One region of the Clostridium sp. CTA-7 genome, then DNA from elsewhere that is predicted to be linked to it. Evidence: a T-box and tRNA genes for the amino acid it is inferred to sense, from the RefSeq annotation. Region 1 holds a T-box; the other holds one or more tRNA genes.
What was found. A T-box is a leader RNA that pairs with one kind of tRNA and senses whether it is charged. The one in region 1 lies ahead of serS (serine--tRNA ligase), so its partner is inferred to be a tRNA-Ser.
Positions count from the first base shown of each region.

Region 2: it has a tRNA-Ser gene. The T-box ahead of serS (serine--tRNA ligase) is inferred to sense a tRNA for this amino acid. The anticodon was not compared.

Region 1 is NZ_BAAAAV010000006.1:211,789-216,658, forward strand. It holds tRNA gene ACYUEX_RS13180 (tRNA-Ser) at 32-122, opposite strand; gene serS (serine--tRNA ligase) at 419-1,696, opposite strand; T-box leader at 1,763-1,962, opposite strand; gene ACYUEX_RS13190 (DUF1667 domain-containing protein) at 2,053-2,307, opposite strand; gene ACYUEX_RS13195 (FAD-dependent oxidoreductase) at 2,300-3,712, opposite strand; gene ACYUEX_RS13200 (3H domain-containing protein) at 3,735-4,241, opposite strand; gene ACYUEX_RS13205 (HDIG domain-containing metalloprotein) at 4,257-4,760, opposite strand.
Region 2 is NZ_BAAAAV010000010.1:100,253-114,389, forward strand. It holds gene malQ (4-alpha-glucanotransferase) at 1-594, shown strand, start outside; gene ACYUEX_RS16660 (amylo-alpha-1,6-glucosidase) at 703-2,721, shown strand; gene pulA (type I pullulanase) at 2,782-4,671, shown strand; gene ACYUEX_RS16670 (HlyC/CorC family transporter) at 4,929-6,173, shown strand; gene ACYUEX_RS16675 (nucleoside deaminase) at 6,256-6,705, shown strand; gene lgt (prolipoprotein diacylglyceryl transferase) at 6,791-7,558, shown strand; gene ACYUEX_RS16685 (DUF3862 domain-containing protein) at 7,719-8,414, shown strand; tRNA gene ACYUEX_RS16690 (tRNA-Ser) at 8,555-8,644, shown strand; RNA gene ffs (signal recognition particle sRNA large type) at 8,648-8,909, shown strand; gene ACYUEX_RS16700 (dihydrofolate reductase) at 9,093-9,584, opposite strand; gene ACYUEX_RS16705 (thymidylate synthase) at 9,584-10,375, opposite strand; gene dnaX (DNA polymerase III subunit gamma/tau) at 10,716-12,341, shown strand; gene ACYUEX_RS16715 (YbaB/EbfC family nucleoid-associated protein) at 12,490-12,834, shown strand; gene recR (recombination mediator RecR) at 13,028-13,624, shown strand; gene cls (cardiolipin synthase) at 13,640-14,137, shown strand, end outside.

The sequences.
Region 1 (4,870 bases):
AAAAGCATCTAAGAAAACTTAGATGCCTTTATGGCGGAGAGAGTGGGATTTGAACCCACGGTACCCGCAAAGGTACGCCGGTTTTCAAGACCGGTGCCTTAAGCCAGCTCGACCATCTCTCCATACTTCGTCTCGCGACAAATATTATTATAGCAATGACTTTCTTTATTGTCAATTATAAATTTACATATTTTTAAATTAAATAATAAATCTAATAAAAACAAATTTCTACCTCTTCATCCCCCACTGAAATTACTGCTTATTAATCTAATAGTAAAATTTAAATAACATATATACTTAGAAAAATCAAATATATTACTTTCTTTTGCAATATATTCCATTACGACTTAATTTTATCTTTCAAATAAATAAGTAAAGACTAAATCTAATAGCATAGATTTAGTCCTTAGAATTAAAACTACTTAATTACCTTCATATTTCCCATGTATGGTTGAAGTGCAGTTGGAATATTTACTGAACCATCTTCATTTAAGTTGTTTTCTAAAAATGCTATTAACATTCTTGGTGGCGCAACAACTGTATTGTTTAATGTATGAGCAAAGTATTTTTTATCCTTAGCATTTACACGAATTTTTAAACGACGAGCTTGTGCATCTCCTAGGTTTGAACAGCTTCCTACTTCAAAATATTTCTTTTGTCTTGGTGACCAAGCTTCAACGTCTACTGATTTAACTTTAAGATCTGCTAAATCTCCAGAACAACATTCTAAAGTTCTAACTGGTATATCTAAAGAACGGAATAAATCTACAGTATTTACCCATAATTTTTCATACCACTCCATACTTTCTTCTGGTTTACATACAACTATCATCTCTTGTTTTTCAAATTGATGAATTCTATATACTCCTCTTTCTTCTATTCCATGAGCTCCCTTTTCTTTTCTAAAACAAGGAGAATAACTTGTTAAAGTTTGTGGTAATGAATCTTCAGGTAATATAGTATCGATGTACTTCCCTATCATAGAGTGTTCACTTGTTCCAATTAGATATAAATCTTCACCCTCAATTTTATACATCATAGCATCCATTTCAGCAAAGCTCATAACACCTGTTACAACTTCGCTACGAATCATGTATGGCGGAATACAATAAGTAAACCCACGATCTATCATAAAATCTCTAGCATATGAAATTATTGCTGAATGAAGTCTTGCAACATTACCCATTAAATAATAGAATCCACTTCCAGCTACTTTTCTAGCACTATCTAAATCTAATCCACTTAACTTTTCCATTATATCTGTATGATATGGAACTTCAAAATCTGGAACCTTTGGATCTCCAAAACGTTCAACTTCTACATTTTCGCTATCATCTTTACCGATTGGAACGCTTGGGTCAATTATATTTGGTAGAGTCATCATTATTGTCTTAACTCTTTCATCTAACTCAACTTCCTCAGCTTCTAACTCAGATAAACGCTCTGAATTTTCAGTTACCTTCATTTTCATTTCTTCTGCTTCTTCTCTTTTTCCTTGAGCCATTAAAGACCCAATTTGTTTTGAGAATTTATTTCTATCAGCTCTTAAAGCCTCAGCTTGTTGTTTAGCTTCCCTAAGCTTTTTATCTAATTCTATTACCTCATCTACTAGTGGAAGTTTGCTATCTTGAAACTTATTTTTTATATTTTCCTTAACTATCTCTGGATTTTCTCTTACAAATTTTAAATCTAACATTATGTATACCTCCTAATAATTTATATCTATTAATTTTTTTCAATAAAAAAAGAACCTTTCCCCTAAACAAGGGACGAAAGATTCCGCGTTGCCACCCTAATTAATAGCAAAAAATGCTATTCTCTTTAATAAATTTAACGGTTTAAGCCGTACTGCTCATCACAGTCCCTCCAAGGTGGATTCATAACATTTTACTATCGATTTACACCAAACATCGACTCTCTTAAAAAAAATATTGTTATTACTAGCCTCTTCAACAGTTTTATTATATTTATTCTTAATATATTATAAAATATTGTGTATGTCAATATTTTACTAAGATGATTTTTATATATTATTTGTTTTTTGTACTATAATTATTCATCTAATATATCTTTTGTACATATTACGTCAATCCCAGTATTTAATATATTTTTGCAAATCATACTTCCTTCTTTAACTGGAGTACTAACATATATTCTAGCTAAAACTTTAGATAGCTCTATCCATAATGATTTATCTACTTCTTTATTAGTTCTAACTGGTACAACCTTATATTTTTCATTGCCCTTAACTCTAACTATTGATGTAAATATATCTTTATTATCAACTTTAGATTCTGAATTAAACATCCTTAAACTCCTTTATTCGGCTTGATATAATTTTAGAATTCTTAGAATCCTCAACTATATCTGTAACTTTTTTATCAAGCTCTCTAGCTAATATATTTACTATTTTTTCATAGCAGTAGGAACCATGACAACTTCCAAATCCAGATCCTGTTCTCCTTTTAACGCCCTCTACAGTTCTAGCTCCCAAAGGTCTTCTTATACAGTCTACTATTTCACCTTCAGATATATTGTTACATACACATATAATTTTCCCATATCTTTTATCTACAGCTATTATTTCATTAGCTTCTTTTTTTCCAAGTTCTCTAAATTTATAAATTTCTCTTCTTTTATCAATAAAGTTTTTCTTTAATGTACAATTTAAATTATTAGCTATAGTATCACAAAGCATTTTTGCTATTGCTGGTGCTATCGTAATTTTCCCATAATGAGTACCTGTTACTCTTATATATCCTTTATCTATCTCACTATCATCTATTACCATAGAATCTTTATTGTAACTTTCTCTAAATAAATTATTTATATTATTTTTATCTAAGTCTATTAATAAGCTATTTGCATACATTAAATTATCCTCTAAGCTAGTTTTTTCTGTACTTTTTATTCCTATTAACGATCCTGTAGTTGTTGTTGGAGTACTTAGTACAAAAGTATTTTTATCAAAAGTTTCTATTACTATTTTATTTAATTTATTTTTATAATTATCATCGACTAATAAATAACTCATATTTTTAAAGCAAGATTCATTATTATCTACTTCTTTATCTTCAACTTTTCCATTTTCTCTTATATATATTTCATGAGGAATTGTATTTATAACAACCTTGCATGTAAATTTATTTTTATTGGTAGTTACTTTAAATCCTCTAGCTAAACTTTGTATATTTAAAACTTCTTCTTCTAGCCTAAAATTAACTCCATTATCTGAAGCCACTTCAGCATATGCAATAGCTAGATCATAAGGTGCTACTATTCCTATATTTTCAGAATATAACCCTTTCTTTATATTATTATTTATATTTGGTTCTATATCATATACATCTTTATCATCTATTAAATAAACGCCGTCTATCCCTCTTTTTTTTGCTCTATCATACATCTCTTGTAATTTCTTAACACCATTTTCATCATTTACAACTCTTAAGGCTCCAATTTTTCTAAAAGGAACTTTAAACTTTTTACAAGTATCCATCATTATTGAGTTTCCTATATACTCAAGTCCAGCCATTACATCATCAGATGTCTCTGAGCCGTCATATACTATAGATGTATTTACAAATGAAATATCATCTGCTATATCATAATCTCTTTCTATTAAAGCTATATTAAAATTATATTTTGATAACTCATATGCAACTGAACACCCTATTATTCCTCCACCTAATATAAGAATATCATAGTCCATAAATATTAAATCCTCCTAAACTCTATAATAAAAAGCCTTTTTTCGATAATTCCATCTTTATTGCTTCAATGTCCTCTTCATTATCTGCAGCTATAGTATGAAGATGAACCCCATTAGTCAAATTTGAAAGAGGTTTAATATTTTTTCTTTTAAATTCACTTTCAAATTTATTTAAATCATTTAAGTTTTTTATCATTAAATTTCCTTTTATTTCACCATAGATAGGATGATCTATTATAACATCTTCTATTATACCACCATATTTAACTACGATTTTTAATTCTTCTATAGTTTCGCTACTTCCATGATTAACTGCAATAATAGCCTTTATTTTATTAATATCTTTATTATAAATATATCCATCTGGAGTGGCTATTATATTTTTACCAGCAGCTCTTAATATAGCTATATCTTTTACTATTATTTGCCTCGTAACTCCAAATAAATCAGCTAATTCTGTTCCTTTAACTGCTCTATTCTTTTCAATTATCAACTTTATAATTTTTTCTCTTCTTTCAATAGCTCTCATAAATACACCTCTGTACTAATTTTTATCATCACAAGTACTTATTATATTAAGTATTCTATTATTATTTACTTTATTTTTATTATGATGATATCTTACCACTTGTAAAAATTCTTTATCATAATTAAAATCTTTAAGCATATCTAACCCTATTTTAGGATGATTATAATATATATCTATTTGTTTTACTTTATTGTACTTTTTAATTTTACCTTTAGTTGTCTTATCTAATAACACAATTACAGATTTTTCTATTAAACTTAAATGTTTTTTACTCTTTCCTACATCATGCAATAACGCTGCCTTAGCTAGTTTATTTATATCAACATCTATATTAAAATCTTCTTTCATTTTTATTGAATCTTTACATACTCTTATACAGTGATGCTTATCATTATGTTTTAACTTATTAAATATTTTAATTTCATCTTCACTTAAAAACTTATTTATATAATCATAATCTATATCCTTAAATAATGAAGTAAATCCCCATATAAATTGTTTTATTCTATATAAAGCCATTTTAATCACCTATATTTATTATCTATATATATATAGATAATAACACTATATATTTTCATTATCAATTATATATATTTTTATAAAACAAAAAAAGCTACGAAACTAATCGT
Region 2 (14,137 bases), on a different contig from region 1:
GGATTTGAATCATATTGGGAAATACCATATGGTGATCCAACTGCTGAGTTTGGTAAGTGGGTAAAGGGTCCAGGAAACAAATTATTTGATGCTATAAAAGCTGAATTAGGAGAGCTAGATATTATAGCAGAAGATTTGGGTTTTATGACTCAAGAAGTAATAGATATGAAAAATGCAACTGGATATCCAGGAATGAAGATTCTTCAATTTGCATTTGGTGGTGGAGATAGTGAGTACCATCCACATAACTACACAGAGAATTGTGTAGTATATACAGGAACACATGACAATGACACAATTAGAGGATGGATAGATTCAGAATTTAACGCAGGGCCTTTGGAGCATGCTAAAAAATATTTAAGATTAACAGAAGAAGAAGGTTATAACTGGGGATTCATAAGAGGTATATGGTCTTCTGTAAGTTATTTATCAATAGCACAAATGCAAGACTTCTTAGATTTAGGAAGTGAAACAAGAACAAATATACCATCAACACTAGGTGGAAATTGGGAGTGGAGAGCTACAAGCGATCAAATTACAGAAGGTCTATCAGAGAAAATTCTAGAATTAACAAAGCTTTATGGAAGAGCATAGATAAAAAACTAAAACTATATAATTAATTAAATAAAGAAAATTATCAATATTGCTTATTATATAAAACCTTGTAGAAATATAAAGTAATCATATTAAAGGAGTAAAACTATGAGATACGGTAAAAATGATTTTTCTAATTATAAAAGGGGTATTGAAAAAGAATGGTTAATAGCAAATGGTAGAAGTGGATTTGCAGGAACAACAATAATAGGTGCTAATTCAAGAAAATATCATTCTTTATTAAATGCATGTTTAAAATCTCCTGATGAGAGGTACAATATATTACCAAAGTTAGAAGAAACAATAGTTGTTAAAGGAGATACGTATCCACTTACAACAACTAGATTTGAAAGTCATATAGTAGAAGGATATAAAAATCTTCAAAGTTTTAAGTACGATGGGATTCCAAGCTATAAATACTTTGTAAAAGGTGCATTTATAGAAAAAAGGGTAACTATGGAATATGGCAAAAACACTACCGTTGTCGAATACATAGTTAGAACCTCAAATAATGAAGTAACTTTAAATTATAATCCATATCTATCTTTCAAAAACCCTGGTCAAGCTGGAAAAGAAGAAAACTTAAAATTTGATAGAGAAGTTACTAATAATGGATTTAAATTAGTTCCTGAAATAAAAAAAGATGTTGAAATAAACATATTTGCTACGGAGGGAACAGTTTCAAGTGAAGAAGAAAGAATAACAGAAAATGTACATTATGATGTAGATGAAAGAACTGGAGATGTTTATTTAGAAGCTTTCTATGTACCGGGAACAATTAGCATAACTATTCCAAAGAATACTATAAGAAAGTTTTATATAATAGCTACAATAGAAAAAGACTTAAATATATGTCCAGAAGAAGTATTTAGAGATTCAAGAGCTAGAATAGAAGAGCTACAAGCTCCATTTAAAAATGATAATAGAATAATAGCTAAATACTTACCTATTTCAGCAGATCATTTTATAGTTGATAGAGACTCAACAAATTGTAAGACTGTGTTAGCAGGGTATCCTTGGTTTTTAGACTGGGGAAGAGATACTATGATTGCATTACCAGGGCTAGTTTTAGCAACAGGTAGACTTAAGGAAGCTGAAGAAATACTAAGAAGTTTCACTAAATACGAAAAAAATGGATTAATACCTAATATGTTCCCAGATAATGGAGCAGAACCATTATATAATACCGTTGATGCATCATTATGGTATATACATTGCATATATACGTATCTTTTATATAGCAATAATGAAAAATCATTTGAATTCGTAAAAGAAGAATTATATAGTACAGCTAAAAATATAATAGAAGCATATAAGAGTGGAACAGATTTTTCTATTAAAATGCAAGACAACCATCTTATAAGTGCAGGATCAGGATTAGACCAAGTAACTTGGATGGATGTTAGAGTTAATGGAATAGTTGTAACGCCAAGACATGGGTGTCCTGTAGAAATTAATGCTTTATGGTACAATGCATTAAAGATAATGAGTATTTTAGGAAATAAGCTTGGAGATTCAAACTTTAACGAATATGAAGAGCTATCAGAAAAAGTTAAAGAATCTTTCGTTAAGGAATTCTGGTATGAGGAAGGTCAATATCTTTATGATACAGTAAATGGTAAAGAGAAAGATCCTTCATTAAGGCCTAATCAAGTATGGGCAATTTCACTTCCATTTACAATGTTAGATATAGAAAAAGAAAAAAGCGTAATAAATAAAATTCTTGAAGAATTATATACTCCATACGGATTAAGAAGTTTAAATAAAGAGCACAAAGATTATAATCCAATATATATTGGAGAGTTATTAGACAGGGATATGGCATATCATCAAGGAACAACATGGTCATTCCCATTAGGTGCATTTATGTCAGCATATTGTAAAGTTAATAATTATTCAGAGGATTCAGTAGAGTTTATAGATGAGTTATTAAAGGATATGGAAAATCATATAAATGATGACTGTATAGGTGGAATAGCAGAAATATTAGATGGAGATTCACCACACACACCAAGAGGATGTTATTCACAGGCTTGGGGAGTAGGAGAAATGCTAAGAGTTTATTATGAGTGCATTTTAGGAAAACAAAAAGAATTAGACAAGGCTCATAATAACTTATTTAAATAATTAATAAAGGCTATCTCAAAATTTTGTGATAGCCTTTTTATAAAAATGGAGGGTATTTATATGAAGAGTATAGAGTTAAATAAACTAGAATATAGTGGGGATTTAGGAGCTAAATACAGTAAAGAATCAACAAAGTTTACATTATGGGCACCTATAGCAAATGAAGTATCTATTTACTTATATGAAGATGAAAAAAATATACCAATGGTAAAAGGTGATAAAGGACAGTGGGAAGTAGTTATAGATGGAGACTTAAAAAATAAATTTTATAACTATAAGGTAAAAATAAATGAGAAAATAAATACAGTAGTAGATCCATATGCATATGCAGTAGGAGTTAATGGAGAAAAGTCAATGGTAGTAGATTTAGAGTCTACAAATCCAAAGGGCTGGGAAAATGATATTAAGCCAGAGTTTAAAAATGCAACAGATGCAATAATTTATGAAATGCACGTTAGAGATTTTACAATTGATGAAAGTTCAGAAGTAGAAAAAGAACTTAGAGGAAAGTTTAAAGGAATACTACACAAAAAACCTATAAGCCACTTAAAAGAATTAGGGGTTACACATGTTCAGTTATTACCAATTTCAGATTACAAATCTGTTGATGAATCAAAGTTAGACGAACCACAATATAATTGGGGATATGATCCACAAAACTACAATGTTCCAGAGGGGTCATATTCAACAAATCCTAATGATGGGAACGTTAGAATAAAGGAATTTAAAGAATTAGTTAAATCATTGCATGAAGAAGGTATTAGAGTAGTAATGGATGTTGTTTATAATCATACTTATGATACAGAAACATCATTATTTAATTTAGCAGTACCAAATTACTATTATAGAACAGATGAAGAAGGAAATTTTACAAATGGTTCAGGATGCGGAAATGAAGTTGCATCAGAAAAGCCTATGATTAGAAGATATATCAAGGATTCTGTAGTAAACTGGGCTAAAGAGTATCATATAGATGGCTTTAGATTTGATTTAATGGGGTTACATGATATAGAAACGATAATTCAAATTAGAGAAGAGTTAGATAAGCTAGATAAGTCAATCTTAGTATATGGAGAAGGATGGGCAGGTGGAGCAACACCATTAAAAGAGGAAGAGGCAGCTTTAAAATTAAATGCGCCTAAATTTGGCAAAAAGCAAATAGGTTGCTTTAGTGATGATATTAGAGATGGAGTAAAAGGTGATGTATTTATAGCTAAAAGTACTGGTTTTGTAAATGGTGGAGAAAACTTTGAAGAAACTATAAAGTTTGGTATAGTAGCATCTACACAACATAGTCAAGTGGATTATAGTAAGGTAATTTACTCAAATAAGCCTTGGGCTAATGAACCATATCAAACAATAACATATGCTTCAGCGCATGATAACTATACTTTATGGGATAAGCTTCAATTAACAGTAGATGATGATAGTATAAATAAAGAAGAAAAGCTAATAAAAATGAATAAATTAGTAGCTTCAATAGTATTAACATCTCAAGGAATTAGCTTGATTCATGCAGGCGAAGAAATTTTAAGAACAAAGGTTAATGAAGATGGATCACTAGTAGAAAATAGTTATAAGTCTCCAGATTCAGTAAATAAATTTGATTGGAATAGAAAAGATAAGTATAAGGATGTATTTAACTATTATTCAGGTTTAATAAAGTTAAGAAAAACATATAAAGAATTTAGATTAACAAGTAATGAAGATATAGAAAGAGAAGTAAGATTCTTAGAAAACAATCAATCAAAAGTAGTATCATTTACTATTAGCAACAAGATAGTAGTAATACACAATGCTAATGAAAAAGATATTATAGCTACAATACCAGAAGGAAATTGGAGTGTACTAGTTGATGAATATAGAGCTGGAGTAGAAGAATTATCATGTATTAATGGAAATGAAGTTAAAGTACCAGCATTAGCATCTTATGTATTAGTACGAAAATAAAAATAGCTATAGTTAGGGTAGTATTAAATCTCCACAAGACTAATAAAATTAGGTTTTGTGGGGATTAATTTTTTTACTAGTATATAGTCCTAATATAAACAAAATATATTTGATTATATTTTTAATAAGAAGTGAATACTTATTAAGTGATTAAAAATAGTTTATAAATTTTTAAAATTTAGCTTAACTATCAGCTTTTTACATATGATATAATATAAAAATAAGAAAATTTATTTAATTTAGGAGTGTGAATTAATTTGGAGAGTTATACGTGGCAGATAATATTATTAGTAATATTATTAGTAATGTCAGGATTTTTCTCTATGTCAGAAACAGCCTTAATGGCACTAAGTAAAATTAGAATAAGACATATGGTAGAAGAGGGAGTTAAGGGAGCAAAATTAATTGAAAAATTAACTGAAGATCCAAGTAGGTTATTAGGGGCAATATTAATAGGAAATAATATTGCTAATATAGGAGCATCTGCACTAGCAACTTCAATAGCTTTAAAGGCTTTTGGGGAAAAAGGAGTAGGAATAGTTACTATTATAATGACTATATTAGTTCTTATATTTGGAGAAATAACTCCAAAATCTATAGCAAAGCAAAATTCAGAAAAAGTCGCTTTAAGGGTTAGTAACCCTATAAATATTATAGTTAGATTATTTAAGCCACTTGTATCAATTTTTACTTTAATATCAAGTTTATTTATAAGACTTTTAGGGGGAGATCCAAAGGCAACAGAACCGTTTATAACCGAGGAAGAGTTAAAAACCATGGTAGGTGTTAGTGAAGAAGAGGGTGTACTTGAAGATGTAGAAAAAGAAATGATCTTTAATGTTTTCGAATTCGCTGATGCTCAAGTAAAAGATGTTATGGTTCAAAGAGTTGGTGTAATAGCAGTAGATGTAAATGCTACTTATGATGAAGTTATAAATATTATTAAAACCGAACAATTTTCTAGAATACCGGTTTATAATCAAAATATAGATGATGTAATAGGAATATTAAATGTTAAGGACTTAATAATTGCTTCTCAAAGTAAGGAAAATTTTAATGTTTCAGATTATATGAGAGAACCTTACTATACATTTGAGTTTAAGAAAATTACAGAATTATTTAGTGAAATGAAAGATACAAGAAACCATATGGCTGTTGTTCTAGATGAGTATGGTGGAAATGTTGGTATAGTCACTATAGAAGATTTAATAGAAGAAATCGTTGGAGAAATCGAAGACGAGTATGATGATGAAGAGGACAGCGATATAATAGTAGTAAAAGAAGATGAGTATATCGTGGATGGTAGCGCAAGGTTAGACCACATTGGTGATTTAATAGGAGTTACTATGGAATCAGAAGAGTTTGATTCTGTTGGAGGATTAGTAATTGGAGAGTTAGGAAGATTTCCTGAACAGTCTGAAGAAGTTAGACTTAATAATATTAGATTTGTAGTTGAAGAAGTAGACAAAAATAGAATTAAGAAGGTTAGGATATACACTTAATTTTAATAATAAGATGGAGAACTATATGAAGATTAAGTTCTCCATTTTTGTTAAAATGGAGAAATATTAAGGGGAGTATTTTATGGACTATATGGCTTTAGCAATAGAAGAAGCTCAAAAGGCATATGACAAGGGAGAGATTCCAGTTGGAGTAGTCATAGTTAAAGACGGAAAAATAATAGCTAAAAAGCATAATTTAAAAGAAAGTTTAAACTTACCAACTGCTCATGCTGAGATATTAGCAATAGAAGAAGCTTGCAAAAAAATTAATAACTGGAGGTTATCTGGCTGTGAAATGTATGTAACATTAGAGCCTTGTCCTATGTGTGCTTCAGCAATTGCTCAAAGTAGAATACCTAAGTTGTTTATAGGAACCTTTAATAAGGATATGGGGGCTTGTGGCTCTGCAATAAATTTAATTGATTATAATGTTTTTAATTGGCATGTAGCCGTAAATTGGTGTTATAATCAAAAATGTAGTGATTTATTGACTTCATTTTTTTTGAAAACTAGAAGTATAAAAAATGAATAGATTCACAATTATTACATATTTAATTGGTATAATTATTTATAAAGATTTATAATTAAAGAAAATATTTTAAATAGGAGGAGATAAGATGGATTCGGTGGCATTTCAATTATTTGGTATAGATATAGCGTGGTATGGTGTAATAATTTCTTCTGGTGTAGTAGCGGCTATGATATTAATATATTTTTTATCTAAGAGAGAAAATTTAGACTATGATATTATAATAGATGCATTTTTAGTAACCTTTCCAATATCAATAATAGGAGCGAGGTTATACTACGTAGCTTTTGAATATCAAAATTACCATTCATTTATGGATGTAATCAACATAAGAAATGGTGGAATGGCAATTCATGGAGGTGTAATAGCTGCTTTATTATCAGGCTACATATTTGCAAGATATAGAAAGATAAATTTCTTAAGATATGTAGATGTTATAATGCCAGGAGTTATATTAGCACAGGCGATAGGTAGATGGGGCAACTTTATGAATCAAGAAGCTCATGGAGGGCCTGTATCTAAAGAGTTTATAAGTAAGTTCCCAGAGTTTATTCAAAAAGGAATGCACATTAATGGAGTATATTATCACCCTACATTTTTATATGAGTCAATATGGAATGTTTTAGTTTGTGCAATTTTAGTTTATATACTTTATAAAAAGAAAGAGAAACAAGATGGTATAGTACTTGCTGGATATATGATTTTATATTCAATAGGAAGGTTTTTTATAGAAGGATTAAGAACAGATAGCTTAATGTTTTTAGGATTAAGAACAGCTCAAATAGTAAGCTTGTTAGGCGTAATATTAGGAATTGTTTTAATTATTTGGATTAAGAAGAAAAAGAAAATTATATAGGTTAACTTTTAAATCATAAAAAGAGATATGTAAAATTATTTTTACATATCTTTTTTTATTTTAAAATAAATTTTAAATTATCAAAGCAAATAGAGGAAAATTAAATAAAATATAGAGTATATTTACATGAAATTAATATTTAATTTAGGGGGAAATAATAATGGCAAAAAATAAATTGATTACTTGTAAAGCTTGTGGAAAAGAAATAGCTAAAGGTGTAAAGAAGTGTGTTCATTGTGGAAAAAAACAAGGTAATTTCTTTTCACAACATAAAGTTTTAACAGTATTTATGGCAGTAGTATTGCTAGGCATTATAGCAGTTGCTACAGGTGGAAAGGATAAAGCAAATGATAAAGGAAATTCAACTGCAACGAATTCAACACAAGATAATGAGAAGAAAAAAGATAAAAAAGAAGATTCAAAAGTAACATATGATAATTTTATTAGCATAAATATGGGAATGACATATGAAGAGGTTGTAGCAATTTTAGGAGAGGGGAAAGAGACCAGCTCATCATCTGTAGGAGACGTAAAGGCTACAGTGTATACTTGGAATGGGAAGGGTATTAGTAATTTAATTTTAACTATACAAAATGATGTAGTCACAACAAAAGGACAAGCAGGTCTTTATGGTAAAAATGCAGATATGACTATGGAAAAGTATGAGGCAGTCAAAGAAGGAATGACATATGAGGAAGCAAAGGAAATTTTAGGAGAAGGTGAAATAACATCTCAAACTAAAATTCTTAATTCAGAAGCAATAATATATTCATATATAAATAAAGGTGGATCTAATGCTAATTTTACTTTTAATGATAATAAATTAGTATTAAAAGCTCAATTTGGATTAAAATAAATGGAAAAAGAATATAATTTTTATATTAAATTTAATAAATAATAATCAATAGAAATACAGATAAGTTTTACATATTGCAATATGTATTACTATATGATAATATATAGCAGTAGTTAAAATTTAATAGCTATATATTATATGGAGAGATGTCCGAGTGGTCGAAGGAGCACGCCTGGAAAGCGTGTATAGGGGCAACTCTATCAGGGGTTCAAATCCCCTTCTCTCCGCCATAGCCGTGCTAGATGGGGAGTTAGCGGTGCCCTGTAACCCGCAATCCGCTATAGCGGGATTGAACTCCTAGCCTAGGCTTTAGTCTGTAGGGTCTGCCTATGTAAGTGGTGTTGATGGTCAGGTCCCATACGACGTAAGTGCATGAACCTCGTCAGGTCCGGAAGGAAGCAGCGATAAGTGATTACTGCGTGTGATATGGATAAATCTTACCAGAGCTAACTGCATAGTAACGCCTATAGATTACTGTCAAAGCTAGGTGCACGGTTTTAATTTTACACCTTTCTAGCGAAAAGAAGGGTTTTTTTAATGCTTAGAATATAAATCAAATGAATACTTAATTTTTATAAATTAAAATATTCGATTAATTAAAGGTTACTCTTCAATAGGATTAACATACAATAGGACAAAGAAAGCGAGGGAATTCCTTATGGAATGCCCTCGTTTTCTTTATTTTCTAATCATATTAACAAAATCATATTTAATATTATTAGTTTCATTTACATATACTTCTGATTGAAATTCTATAAACCATTCAGATGAATCTATAGGTGAGAATTTAGTATCACCATTAAAATCTTTATGTAATCTAGTTAAATATAACTTTTTTGCATGAGGTAGAAGTGATTTATATATTTCTCCACCACCAATTACAAAAACTTCTTCAGAAGAATTTTTATATTTAGATATAATATTTTCTATATCATTTACTACTTCAACCATAGGTGAATCTACTTTAAAATTTTTATCTCTAGTAATGATTATATGATGTCTATTAGGTAAAATCTTCGGTAAAGATTCAAATGTTTTTCTACCCATTATTATTGTGTTGCCAGATGTAATTTCTTTGAATCTTTTAAGGTCTTCGGAGATATGCCACAAAAGTTTATTATCTCCACCTATGACATCATTATTAGCTTTAGCAACTATAATTGATAGCATTAAACAGACACCTCCATTTTTATTGGATCATGGTGTTTATAATCAATAAGCTTTATATCATCTACAGTAAAGTCATAGAAGTTATTAATTTCTGGATTTATCCAAAGTTTTGGCGCTGAATAATCATCATTAGCTCTAGTAAGTTGAAGTTTCATTCCTTCAATTTGATTTTCATAAATATGTGCATTATTTATAACGTGAGTAAATAGTCCTGGTTTAAGCCCAGTTACTTGAGCTATTAGGTGAACTAAAACAGCATATTGACTGGTGTTAAATGGAACTCCTAGTGGTATGTCTCCACTACGTTGTATAAGCATACAATTAAGGTACCCATCAGTTACATCCCATAATGTTTGATAGCAGCAAGGTTGCAATGTCATTTCTGGTAAATCTTCTATATTCCACATAGACATAATCATTCTTCTGTCTTGAGGATTATTCTTTAGTGATTCAATAAGCTTATCTACTTGATTAAATTTAGCTATCTGATATCCATAGGCTTTTCCTATAGTATTATTTTCGTCTACCCATTCATCCCAAATATGAACATTTTGTTCTTGAAGTTTTGTAACATCGTTTGACTGATCCCTATATATCCACAGCATTTCCTTTACAGCAGTCTTAAATGCTACTTTTTTTGTTGTTAGTATAGGGAATTCCTTTTGCAAATTAAATTGCATTATCTGATGAGGTAATTTGTATGTAGGCATTCCAGTTCTATTATTATCGTAATATCCATTTTCTAAAATATCTTCAACGATGGCTAGGTATTTTTTGTCGTATAAACTCATTTTAAGCCCTCCTTTTTATAATACATAACTAATTTTACTATAAAATTTATATATTATACAGTAAATAAAAAATACATTGATATATAAAAGGTACAATTTCCTTGGAAATATCATTTAAGCTAATTGTGGCATTCTAGGAATAATTATAACTTCAGTAGAATTTATAATTATTAAAAAAAACAATAAAGAATAATCAAGTATAGGTGTACTAAATTTAATTTATAGTACACCTTGTTTTAAAGATAATAAAAAGTAAAATATTACTTATATTTAAAATAGTGTTTATATAGGCTATAATATAAATATAATAAAAGAAACTAAGATTAAGGGAAGGTAAGCCATGGGATATACAGCTTTATATAGAGAATGGAGACCTAAGACATTTTATGATGTGGTTGGTCAGGAACATATAACAACAACGTTAAAAAACCAAATATTAAATGATAGAATTGCTCATGCCTATCTTTTTTGTGGAACTAGAGGAACAGGTAAAACATCAACAGCTAAAGTTTTTTCTAAGGCACTAAATTGTTTAAATCTACATGATGGAGAACCATGTAATGAATGTGAAATGTGTAGAAAAATAAATGATGGTTTAGCAATAGATGTAACTGAACTAGATGCAGCTTCTAATAATGGAGTTGATAAAATTAGAGATATTATAGATGATGTAAAATATCCTCCACAAGAAGCAAGATTCAAGGTTTATATAATGGATGAGGTTCATATGCTATCTACAGGTGCAGTTAATGCCTTTTTAAAAACCTTAGAAGAACCTCCAGCTAATGTAATATTTATATTAGCAACTACAGACCCTCAAAAACTTCCAATTACTATTCTTTCTAGGTGTCAAAGGTTTGATTTTAAAAGAATAAATAACAATGAAATAACAAAAAGACTTAGAAAAATAGTAGATGATCAAAATGCTCTTGCAGATGATAAAAGCCTAAATTTAATATCTAAAGTATCAGACGGGGCTATGAGAGATGCTTTAAGTATATTAGATCAAGCTATATCCATGGGAAATGGATCAGTTAATTATGATGTGCTTATAAATATGCTTGGGCTTGTAACAAATGACCATTTATTTAATTTAACTAATGCAGTAATTCAAAGAAATATAGAAAAATCAATTAATATAATAGACGAAGTAGTTTATGCTGGAAAAGATATTTATTTATTTATAAAGGATTTAATAGCACATTATAGAAATATCTTAATGGCAAAGGTAACTAATAACCCAGAAGAAGTATTAGATATGTCTGAAGAAAACATATCTTTAGTTAAAGAGCAGTCTAGTAAGGTTAGAGCTGAAGAAGTGATGAGATATATTAGAATACTTCAAGAAGCAGAAGGAAATGCAAAGATAAGTAAGCAAGCAAGGCTTTATTTAGAATTAGCTATAATCAAAATGTGCAAAATAGAATATGATACATCTAATGAAGTTATATTAACAAGATTAAATAAACTTGAAGAAGGTTTGAAAAATGGAAGTCTTAAAGTTGTAAGTGTAGCAACAGAGAATGTTAGTAAAACTGTAGATAACAAACCTAAAATTCAAAAACAAGCTAAGATTGAACCTCAGTTAGGTAATGACTCTAAGGTTTCTTTAAATGAAAATTCTAAAGTTACTTTAAATGATATTCAAAGGGCTTGGAAGGATATATTAGAAAGGTTTAAAACTAGAAGAGCAATGATAGTATATGCTTCAATACTAACTGGAAAGCCAGTAGAATGTAAAAATGGTGTATTAACTATTGAGTACGAAGATCAATTTAAATTTAATAAAGATAGATTAGAAAAACCAGAGTATAGGTCAGTTATAAACGAAGTGTTAGCTGAAATTTTTAGAGAAGACATAAAAGTTGTTTTTGAAGTTGAGGAAAATTCAAAAGATGAAAAATCAACAGAAGACATGCTTTTGGAATCTTTGGGATCTGATATGGTGGATATTCTAGATGAATAGAACTAATGACAAGAGATACACATAAATATAATAGAAATTAATAATAATAAGAATGAAAATTAATATAAATAAGTATCTTAATGTAGTAAAATAAAGCAAAATGCTATATAATAAAGAATAGATTTTTATAAAAGGAGGATATGTTTTTATGGCAAAAGGAGGATTTCCAGGCGGATTTGGTGGAGGAAATATGAACAACCTAATGAAGCAGGCTCAAAAACTTCAAAAAGAAATGGAACAAATGCAAAAGGATCTTGAAACTAAGGAGTTTGAAGCTTCAGTAGGTGGAGGCGCTGTAGTTGTAAAGACTAATGGTAAAAAAGAAGTAGTTTCAATTAACATAAAGCCAGAAGTAGTGGACGCAGATGATGTTGAAATGCTAGAAGATTTAGTTCTTAGTGCTGTAAATGAGGCTCTAAGAAAGGCAGAAGAAGAAACTTCAAGCAAGATGGGTAAATTAACTGGCGGAATGAACATACCAGGATTATTTTAATAGTGATGGGGAGTCTTATATAGTTTAATAAGACATAAAAGGCGAATTTATTTCGCCTTTTTATATATTCAAATTACAGATAACTAAATAATATTTAGAGTCTTTCATATATATGTTCTAATTAATATTCTACATTATTTATATTTGAATTTATAATATTTTTATACTAATAAATTATAGAAAGGATGATTTTATGGATTTTTATCCAGTTGCTATAGAAAAACTTATTGAAGAATTTGCCAAGCTACCTAGTGTAGGACAAAAGACAGCTCAAAGATTAGCATTGCATGTTTTAAATCTTCCAGAAGATGAGGTAAGAGAATTTGCAGATGCTTTAGTTAAAGCAAGAGGAACAGTAAAATATTGTTCAATATGTGGTAACTTTACAGATAAAGATCCTTGTGCAATATGCTCTAATCCTAGTAGAGATAAAGATATAATTTGTGTTGTAGAGCAACCAAAAGATATAATGACTATGGAAAAGGTTAAAGAGTATAATGGAGCTTATCATGTATTACATGGCAATTTATCTCCTATGCAAGGAAGAGGACCACAAGATATAAAAATAAGAGAATTAGTTGCAAGAATGAGTGCTGATGTTAAAGAAGTAATAATAGCTACTAACCCTAATATTGAAGGTGAAGCAACAGCGATGTACATATCAAGAATATTAAAGCCATTAGATATAAAGGTAACAAGAATTGCATCAGGAATACCAGTAGGAGGAGATTTAGAGTATGCTGATGAAGTAACACTTTCAAAAGCATTAGAAGGTAGAAAAGAGATATAATTTAAGGGTGAATATATGAGTAATTTATTAAAATTTTTATTTAGCAGAATGGTTATAGTTGGTGTTTTAATTTTACTTCAACTAGGGATTCTCACCTTTACTGTATGGAAGATTACAGAATCATTTGTTTATGTGTATGTCTTACTTTCTGTAATAAGTATATTAGCAGTAGTTTATATTGTTAGTACAAAAGATAATCCATCTTATAAATTAGCATGGACAATACCTGTTTTATTAGTGCCTGTATTTGGTGGATTATTTTATTTACTATTTGGGTTAAAGAAAACAACTAAGAAATTTAGAGGTAAAATATTAGATATACATAATGAAACTTCTCATTTATTACTTCAAGATAAAGATATACTAGATGAAATAGAAAGAGAAGATAAAGGTGTTGCGAATCAAGTAAGGTATTTAAATAAATATGCAGCAAGTCCAATATATAAAAATACTACTACACAATACTTATCCCCAGGTGAAGAATTTTTTGAAAAGCTTAAAGAGGAATTAAAG